DNA from 2 places in the Oceanobacillus phoenicis genome. Region 2 is predicted to be linked to the other one. Evidence: riboswitches for the same ligand, from Rfam matches in the RefSeq annotation. Region 2 holds a riboswitch; the other holds the start of a gene.
What was found. Region 2 has a riboswitch for cyclic di-GMP ahead of ABC346_RS00220 (prepilin-type N-terminal cleavage/methylation domain-containing protein). Riboswitches for the same ligand answer to the same signal wherever they lie in the genome.
Positions count from the first base shown of each region.

Region 1: it holds a riboswitch for cyclic di-GMP, as region 2 does, so the genes downstream of both, ABC346_RS09415 (anti-repressor SinI family protein) here and ABC346_RS00220 (prepilin-type N-terminal cleavage/methylation domain-containing protein) in region 2, are expected to answer to the same signal.

Region 1 covers NZ_JBDFME010000001.1:1,891,488-1,895,658, forward strand. The annotation lists gene tapA (amyloid fiber anchoring/assembly protein TapA) at 1-85, shown strand, start outside; gene sipW (signal peptidase I SipW) at 82-675, shown strand; gene ABC346_RS09410 (hypothetical protein) at 707-1,366, shown strand; cyclic di-GMP riboswitch class I at 1,482-1,566, shown strand; gene ABC346_RS09415 (anti-repressor SinI family protein) at 1,589-1,717, shown strand; gene ABC346_RS09420 (helix-turn-helix domain-containing protein) at 1,796-2,119, shown strand; gene ABC346_RS09425 (VanZ family protein) at 2,258-2,743, shown strand; gene ABC346_RS09430 (hypothetical protein) at 2,866-3,021, shown strand; gene ABC346_RS09435 (YigZ family protein) at 3,076-3,732, opposite strand; gene ABC346_RS09440 (sensor histidine kinase) at 3,887-4,171, shown strand, end outside.
Region 2 covers NZ_JBDFME010000001.1:31,478-35,648, forward strand. The annotation lists gene ABC346_RS00210 (type IV pilus twitching motility protein PilT) at 1-581, shown strand, start outside; gene ABC346_RS00215 (type II secretion system F family protein) at 563-1,759, shown strand; cyclic di-GMP riboswitch class II at 1,843-1,926, shown strand; gene ABC346_RS00220 (prepilin-type N-terminal cleavage/methylation domain-containing protein) at 1,959-2,309, shown strand; gene ABC346_RS00225 (prepilin peptidase) at 2,667-3,422, shown strand; gene pilM (type IV pilus biogenesis protein PilM) at 3,436-4,171, shown strand, end outside.

The sequences.
Region 1 (4,171 bases), 1.9 Mb from region 2:
ACCTGAAACGAATACAGAAGATGATGAAGAAGTAGAACAATCAGAAGCTGAAAAAACAGGTGAAGGCGAGGAGAATGATCAATGAAGATAACAAAAAAAAGACTACTTAAATGGGGAAGTAATTTAATTTCATTTGTCCTTTTTTTGGGATTAATTACAATGGCAACTATCGTTATAACAACGAAAGCGAGTGGCGGAGAACCAGAATTATTTGGTTATCAATTTAAAACTGTATTATCTGGTTCCATGGAGCCAGGTATTCAAACAGGATCTGTCATTGCTGTAGAGACTAGTGGAGATATGACTCGTTTTCAAGAAGGTGATGTCATCACATTTATGGAAGAGGATTCGAAACTTGTTACCCACCGAGTTACAGAAGTGTTAAACAATGGAGAGCATATCATGTACCAAACAAAAGGGGATAATAATAATGCAGCTGATGTTAATCCTGTATTTGCAGAAAATGTTACCGCTGAATATACAGGGTTTACAATACCGTATTTAGGATACCTCGTAAGCTTTGCACAAACACAAAACGGAGCTTTTCTGTTGTTAATACCAGGTGTTTTGCTTTTGGGATATGCTGTTATCACCATTTGGCAGGGATTACGTGAATTAGAAAAACATCAGAAAGCATTACACGATGAAAAAGAAGATAAACAAATCGCCACATGATTGTTTGAGTATATAGAGTGGAGGTGAAGAAATGAAGAAAAGTTTACTGCTTATTGTTTGTTTTGGGATTATTGTATCACTAATCTTTCCTTATTATTCATTTGCTGATACTGATAATTCAGATGCGAATGAAATAGAATTATCCATTACACCTGACGATTTCCTATTTAAAATTGAGAATATGAAACCTGGTGACTGGGCACCAAGGACGCTAACTATCAATAACTCGGGGAGAAGCGAATTTGAATATCAAATGTCTGTTGAAAATAATGGTGATGATAAATTATTCAAAGAGCTTTTATTATTAATTGAGGATGATGATCAGAACAAGTTATTTGATGGAAAGATTTCTGAGTTTTCTTCTATACCTTCTAGATATTTAGATGCTGGAAATCATGAAGATTTGCATATAACAGTTACCTTCCCAGAACATTTAGGTAATGAATTTCAAGGTGTATCTAGCTCTTTTTCTTTTATCTTCTATGCAGAAGGCGATACCACTCAAGGAAGTAAAGACAATGATGTGGCTGAAGTTTCGGGTTTGGTTGATAATAATAACGGAAATTCAAGTAATCAATTACTGCCTAACACGGCTACTTCCATATTTTCAATACTACTTTTAGGACTTTTGGTTGTATTTGTTGGATTGCTTATTATGATTTGGCAAAAATACAAGTCTATTCCCAAATGAATCCATTTGCTAAAAGATATGATTACTCCTTGCAAAACTAGTGTTTATCTGACAAAACAAGTCAAACAAACAAGCAAGATATTATAGTATGATAGTCTTATAATCAAACGAAATCCTCAGAAAAAGGCAAACCTACTGAAAAGTAGGGACGCAAAGTCACAGATCTAAGGTGATTTTACTAAGATGGCTGGACTATCTGGATGTAAGGTAGGGGACTAAATCGTGGATAAAACATTACATTCTGTTAAGGTTGATCAAGAGTGGGTACGTTTAATTAAACAAGCGAAAGAATTAGGACTAACAATCGAAGAAATCAGACAATTCATAATGATTACGGGTCATAAGGTGTAATTTGTGTGAATAACTTACGCAATATAGAACTATTCGCTGCAATTATGTTATAATTTGCAGTGAAAGTAGGTGATAAGCTTGATCGGCGAAAAGATAAAAAAACTACGCCAAGAAAGAAGAATGTCTATATCTGAATTAGCTGAAAGAGCGGGAGTCGCTAAATCATATTTAAGTTCGATTGAGCGTAACCTTCAATCTAACCCTTCCATTCAATTTATTGAAAAAATAAGTAATGTGTTAGGGGTTACTGTAAATGAAATAATCTTAGAAGATAAAGTTGAAATTGACCTTGATGAAGAGTGGATGCAAATAGTTCAAGAAGCAATGAAATCGGGGGTATCAAAAGAGCAATTTAAAGAATACCTTGAATTTAATAAATGGCGTCAAAAAAATAATCATTAGTTTGTTAAGCTTATAATCTTAACAGGCTAATGATTTTTTAGATATGAAGTACATATGATGTGGCAATTATATTGAAAATGTATATACTAGATACGAGTAATATTTCTGTAGAAGTTTATCTAAAAGGAAGTATTTGTAATGCGTTTAAGATTATTATATTGGCTGTTACCGATTATGTGGATGATGTTAATTTTCACTTCATCTGCCACTCCGTATGAGAACCAAGATGTAAAACCTTTATTAAGTGGGTTAGACATACAATTTTTAACCCCGTACTTATCATGGATTGAGTTTACGTATCATTCTTCTATTATAAGTATTAAATCTTTAGGAGTAGAAGGTTTTATAGAGTTCTTTATAAGAAAAGGTGCTCATGTTGGCGTATTTTTTGTTCTAACATGTTTATTTTTCATATCTATTATAAAGAACACGCAATGGAAAAAAAGTAAAATATATATTTGGTCTATTATTCTCACTGCCCTCTATGCAGTTATTGATGAGCTTCATCAGGGGATTACTCCAAATAGAACCCCATATGTCGGAGATGTAATCCTAGATATATTTGGAGGAAGTCTAGCATTAATTGCAATTGCAATGATTTTTCAGATTACAAAAAAAGTATAGACATGTTTGAAAAAATTGTATAAAATTACGATTAGCTACAATAAATTTCATTGTAAGACAAAATCCGACTACATGATTAATGGAATATAAACTTATATTCTCGTAAAAGGCGGTAGAGTTAAATGAGGGAGCAAGAACAGTATCAGAATATTCTTCAACGAATGATTCATGATACCGAAAACCAAAAGATAGGCTCTTCTGAAGAGTTGATTAAGCAACTTGTTGAAGAGTTATCAATGAATCCGAACTTAAAAAAGTATATACACACTGCAAGATAGCCAAAAAAGCCTACGAACGTAACTTATATACGTCCGTAGGCTTTTTTGACTTAATTAGGAAGGAGAAGGTGTGTCATCAACATCAATTTCCATATATTTTGTCCCTTGTAATTTAACGGTTGCTTGATCATTTGTTAAATCAGTAATCCAAGTAAGAAATTGTGATTCTTGTTCTTCTTTTACATAAACAATAAACTCCACATTTTCCAGATAATGAATATCAGCCAATTTAAATTCGGTAGATTGTCTTAGTTCATTTTCTAGTTTACCGAGTAAAGTGTATTCGACCTTTACGGAGATACCTTGCATCAATTGACGCTTTACAATTCCAGTAGTTTTGATTGCTTGAGAAGTAGTACTTCCATAAGCACGAATTAGACCGCCAGCTCCTAATTTTATCCCTCCAAAATAACGAGTTACTACTACTGCTGTGTCTTTCAAGCCCTTTTTCTTTAATACCTCTAATATTGGCACTCCAGCTGTTCCACTAGGCTCACCATCATCATTTGCTTTTTGAATGTGATCATTCTCTCCAATCATATATGCCGAACAGTTGTGTGTGGCATTATAATGCTTTTTTTTAATTTCTTGAATAAATTTCTGTGCATCTTCTTCTGTTTCCACACGTTTGACATGTCCAATAAATCGGGATTTTTGAATAGTTATTTCATCCATACCTTGTTGTTTTACGGTATAATAAGTATTTAACATCTTGATTTTCTCACCTCAAACTAACATTATAGTAGATAGATAACTTTATGAGTATAAGGATGGAATAAATAATATCTTTTGAAATATTCTTAATCTGACCCTTACAAACAGAGAAACGTTACGAATAATTATAACATAGGTTGGTGGATGTATTATGGCAATCAAAATAAGTGATAAAGCTTTGGATCATGTGGTTAATGAAATGGTTGATGTAGTTGAAAACAGTAAAGATGAGATCTTTAATATAAGTGAAGAAGCCAGAAAAGAGCACGAACATTTAGTTCGAGAGCTTAAATTAACCAAAGAAAAAGTTTTACGCCATATTCAAAATGGTGACCAACTGGAAGAAAGAGTTCGATTTTCTCGTAAGCGATTAGCTGAAGTTAGTAAATATTTTGAAAAATATTCCGAAGATGAAATTCGAGAAGTCTATGAAAAT
Region 2 (4,171 bases):
ACCCAATCGAATACATTCACTATAATAAACAATCTATCATTAACCAACGAGAGATTGGTGTAGATACAAATTCATTTGTAAATGGTTTAAGAGCAAGCCTTCGACAAGATCCTGATGTTATTTTAATAGGTGAAATGAGAGATCTCGAGACCATCAGTACGGCAATAACTGCTGCAGAGACTGGACATTTGGTTCTTGGTACTTTACATACGAATGACACTGTATCAACGATAGAAAGGTTAATTGATATTTTTCCAAGTACGCAGCAACAACAAATTCGTATCCAGTTATCATCGATATTACAAGCTATATTGACCCAGCAACTATTTATCACGAAAGATAAGAGAAGCAGACGTGTGGCAACCGAAGTACTAATAAATACACCAGCAGTAAAAAACTTAATCCGTAACGAAAAAATCTATCAAATTCCAAATATACTACAAACTTCTAAAGAACAAGGAATGCATACTTTTGAAATGGACCTTTTTCGTTTGGTTAAAGAAGACATTGTTAATCCGGAATCCATTGCTCCATATATCGATCAAGGGGGTAACCAACAAAAATGGATTTCCAATATGTAGGGCGAAGCATAACTGGTAATAGAACCAAAGGTAATATCGAAGCAGATTCAAAACAACAAGCTTTAAAGAAATTAGAGTCTAGAGGATTAATTGTCATTAATTTAGAAGAAACAAAACCTTGGAATAAAGACATTACTTATTTTCAAAGAGTAAAAAATAAAGACTTTATTATCTTTTTAAGGCAGTATTCTACATTAATTCATTCAGGAATTAATATTTCAGAAGCAACAAAAACAATGACTCACCAAACCGATAGTCAGCTACTAAAGAAAACGCTAGTTGATATAGATAAGAAATTAGATCAAGGAATCCCGCTATCTAAAGCGACAGAAATGCATCCTAAAGTCTTCCCTTCTCTGCTTGTTCATATGATTCACGCTGGTGAAGCGAGCGGACAATTAGACGAAATTCTTCATGAAATGGCGGACTACTATGAAAAGCAGTATCAAAACCAACAAAAAATTATTACTGCGCTTCTCTATCCAACTGTAGTGGGTGCAATTACTATCATTTTAGGTTTGTTTTTACTTATGTTTGTCGTTCCTCAATTTGTTAATATGTTTCAATCTATGGGGCAAGAACTTCCTTTGTACACGCAATTGATTATTCAGTCAAGTGAAATTGCAGGTAAGTATTGGTGGATCTTAATCCCCATAATAGTAGCTATCATGGTTGGATATTTTTATATAAAAAGATCTGATTCCTTACAAATATATCTCGACACTTTAAAAATGCGTATTCCTCTAACTGGTAAACTAGTACAACAAGGAGCATTAGTACGTTTGACAAAAACAATGAGTACGTTAGTAAATAGCGCTGTACCAATGATAGAAGCTGTAGATATCACTTCCAAAATTGTTCAAAATAGAGTAATGGAAGAAATATTAAATGATTCCAAAAATGCACTTACAAATGGAGATTCTTTAGCAAAGCCAATGAAAAATCATTGGGCATTCCCAAAATTAGTGATTCAAATGATTGAAATAGGAGAAAAAACAGGATCATTAGATCAAATGCTCCATCGAGCGGCTTTATTCTATGAACAAGAAGTCGACCAACTTTCAACAAGAATTAAAACCCTTATTGAACCTTTTATGATCGTATTTTTAACTGTTTTTGTAGGTGGAGTCATTGTCGCTATAGTACTACCAATGTTTAACATGTTCGAACAATTTTAATAAGAAAATTCTAAATTTCTACAATTATTTTTCATTAATAGTAGATTTTCCCTATTATATGTTTTATAATTTTTATTAATAGTTAAAAAGTAGGATGCGCGGAAGAATTATCTTTATGTGGGCACTTGGATAATTTGGAGCTAGTAGTGCAACCGGCCAACTAACGAAATAGAATTCTAATTTCATAGGAGGCATAAAAATGAAACAAAAACTAAGACAGCTATTAAAGAAAGAAAAAGGTTTCACACTCGTTGAACTACTCGCGGTTATTGTTATTTTAGCAATAATTGTAGCAATTGCGGTGCCAGTTGTAGGAAATGTTATTGACAACTCAAAAGAAGAAGCTCATGAAGCAAATATGGATTTATTAGAAAATGCAGCTAAACTAGCCGATATAGATGGAAATTTATCAAATAGTACAACGGTAGAACAATTAGCTGCTGCTGGATATTTACAAGAAGTACCAGAACACCCTAATAATGGCGATTATGCTAAGGGTACGTTTACAAAAGATGAAAACGGTAAGATTGTTTATAGTGGCAGAGAGTAACGTTACTTACAGAGAAAAAATAACTTAATAAAATTAAGAATTCAACTGAGAATCTCATAATTGCTAAGTTCCTCTTAAAAGTGAATTAATTGTAATAGTTATATAATAATGTTCGTATTATAACAACAACTTGGCTTTGATTGTAATGATAGACGGCGACTTCTGCAGGAATAGCATGAGCTTAAAATCCACTTGAAAAGTGTTCTTCTTTTCCATAAAAACCGATGCCTGCGGAAAGCGTCCGTCTGTGATGAAAAATAAAACAGCGAACATTCGGATTTATTCCCCATACCCCAATGGGCATTCATATCTCCACTGAATTTCTTTTATTATCATTTACAGTAAGGAGCCTCGCTTATGTTTGATATTTATCCTCTACTATTCTTTATCCTCGGAACTATTTTTGGTTCATTTTTTATGGTCGTTGGTTTACGGCTCCCCAAACAACTTCCCTTCGCTAATACTCGGTCATGTTGTGATCATTGTTACTATCAACTTGGTTGGTACGATAATATTCCTATTGTTTCTTATATTTGGCTTCGGGGAAAATGCAGTAATTGTCATGAAAGGATTCATCCACTCCATTTTGTAACAGAAATCATAACCGGAATTTTATTTACAGTAAGCTATTATCACATCGGCTTACAGTGGGAGCTAATTATTTCCTTATTACTTATATCTTTATTAATTATTATTTGTATTACAGACTTTTTGTACATGGTAATCCCAAACAAACTGTTGCTTTTCTTTTTACCCATCTTCATTACTTTACGAATTTTGCTACCTTTAGACCCATGGTGGTCTATGTTTGCAGGTGCTGCAATAGGCTTTGGAATTATATTTCTAATCATTTTATTAAGTAAAGGAGGTATGGGAGCAGGAGATATGAAATTACTTGGCTTGGCAGGTATTGTCTTAGGTTATAAAAATATCATTCTAGCATTTTTCTTAGCGTGCATAATCGGTTCTGTCATCAGCATATTTTTATTATCTATCCAATTAATTCAACGAAACAAACCATTTCCATTTGGCCCGTTTATCGCGATTGGTATTGTCATATCATATTTCTATGGAGATTCATTATTTAATTGGTATCTTCAATATTTTATCTAAGTAGGTGATGCGATTGAAACTTTGGAATAGTGGTCGAGTGCACATAGTAATTACTAACGAGCGAATACGTTACAGTTTTCATAAAGCACCATCTCTTGAAAGTTTGGTAGTGAACGGGGAAATACAGCTCCCTTCTGACACGATAAAAGATGGGATAATAGAACAGCCAGATATTTTCGGAGAGATTATGAAAGAGTTGGTCGAGAAATATAAATGGAAACGAAAACAGCTTTTCTTTGCTTTGCCAGATGACACAACTGTCATAAGACAAATGGAAGTACCTATTTCTCTTAGCTCAGAAGAAATTTTACCTTATATACATACACAAATTGGTAACACGTTATTTCTTCCTTTTTCAAATCCTGTACTAGCAATTAACAGTTTAGAAGAAAAAACGGAGACGAATCAACAAGTATTGCTGTTTGCTTATCCGAAAGAGAAAATAGATCAATTTATACATGCATTTGAACGTGCAAAACTAAAGCCAAGAGCAGCAGATTTTACTTCTTTATCAATATATAGATACTATTATCAATTAATTGAACCAAAAAAGCAGCATGTTTTACTCATCCATTGGACGAACGATTCCCTATTTCTAACTGTCTTTCAAAAACATAAAGCTATCTTCTCTCGATATATAAAAGTAAAACAATCAGGCGATGAATATAATTCGGATCATCAAACATTCATGAATGACTATATTACAGAAATTAGCAGAATTATAGATTTCTATCAATATTCGATTTCAA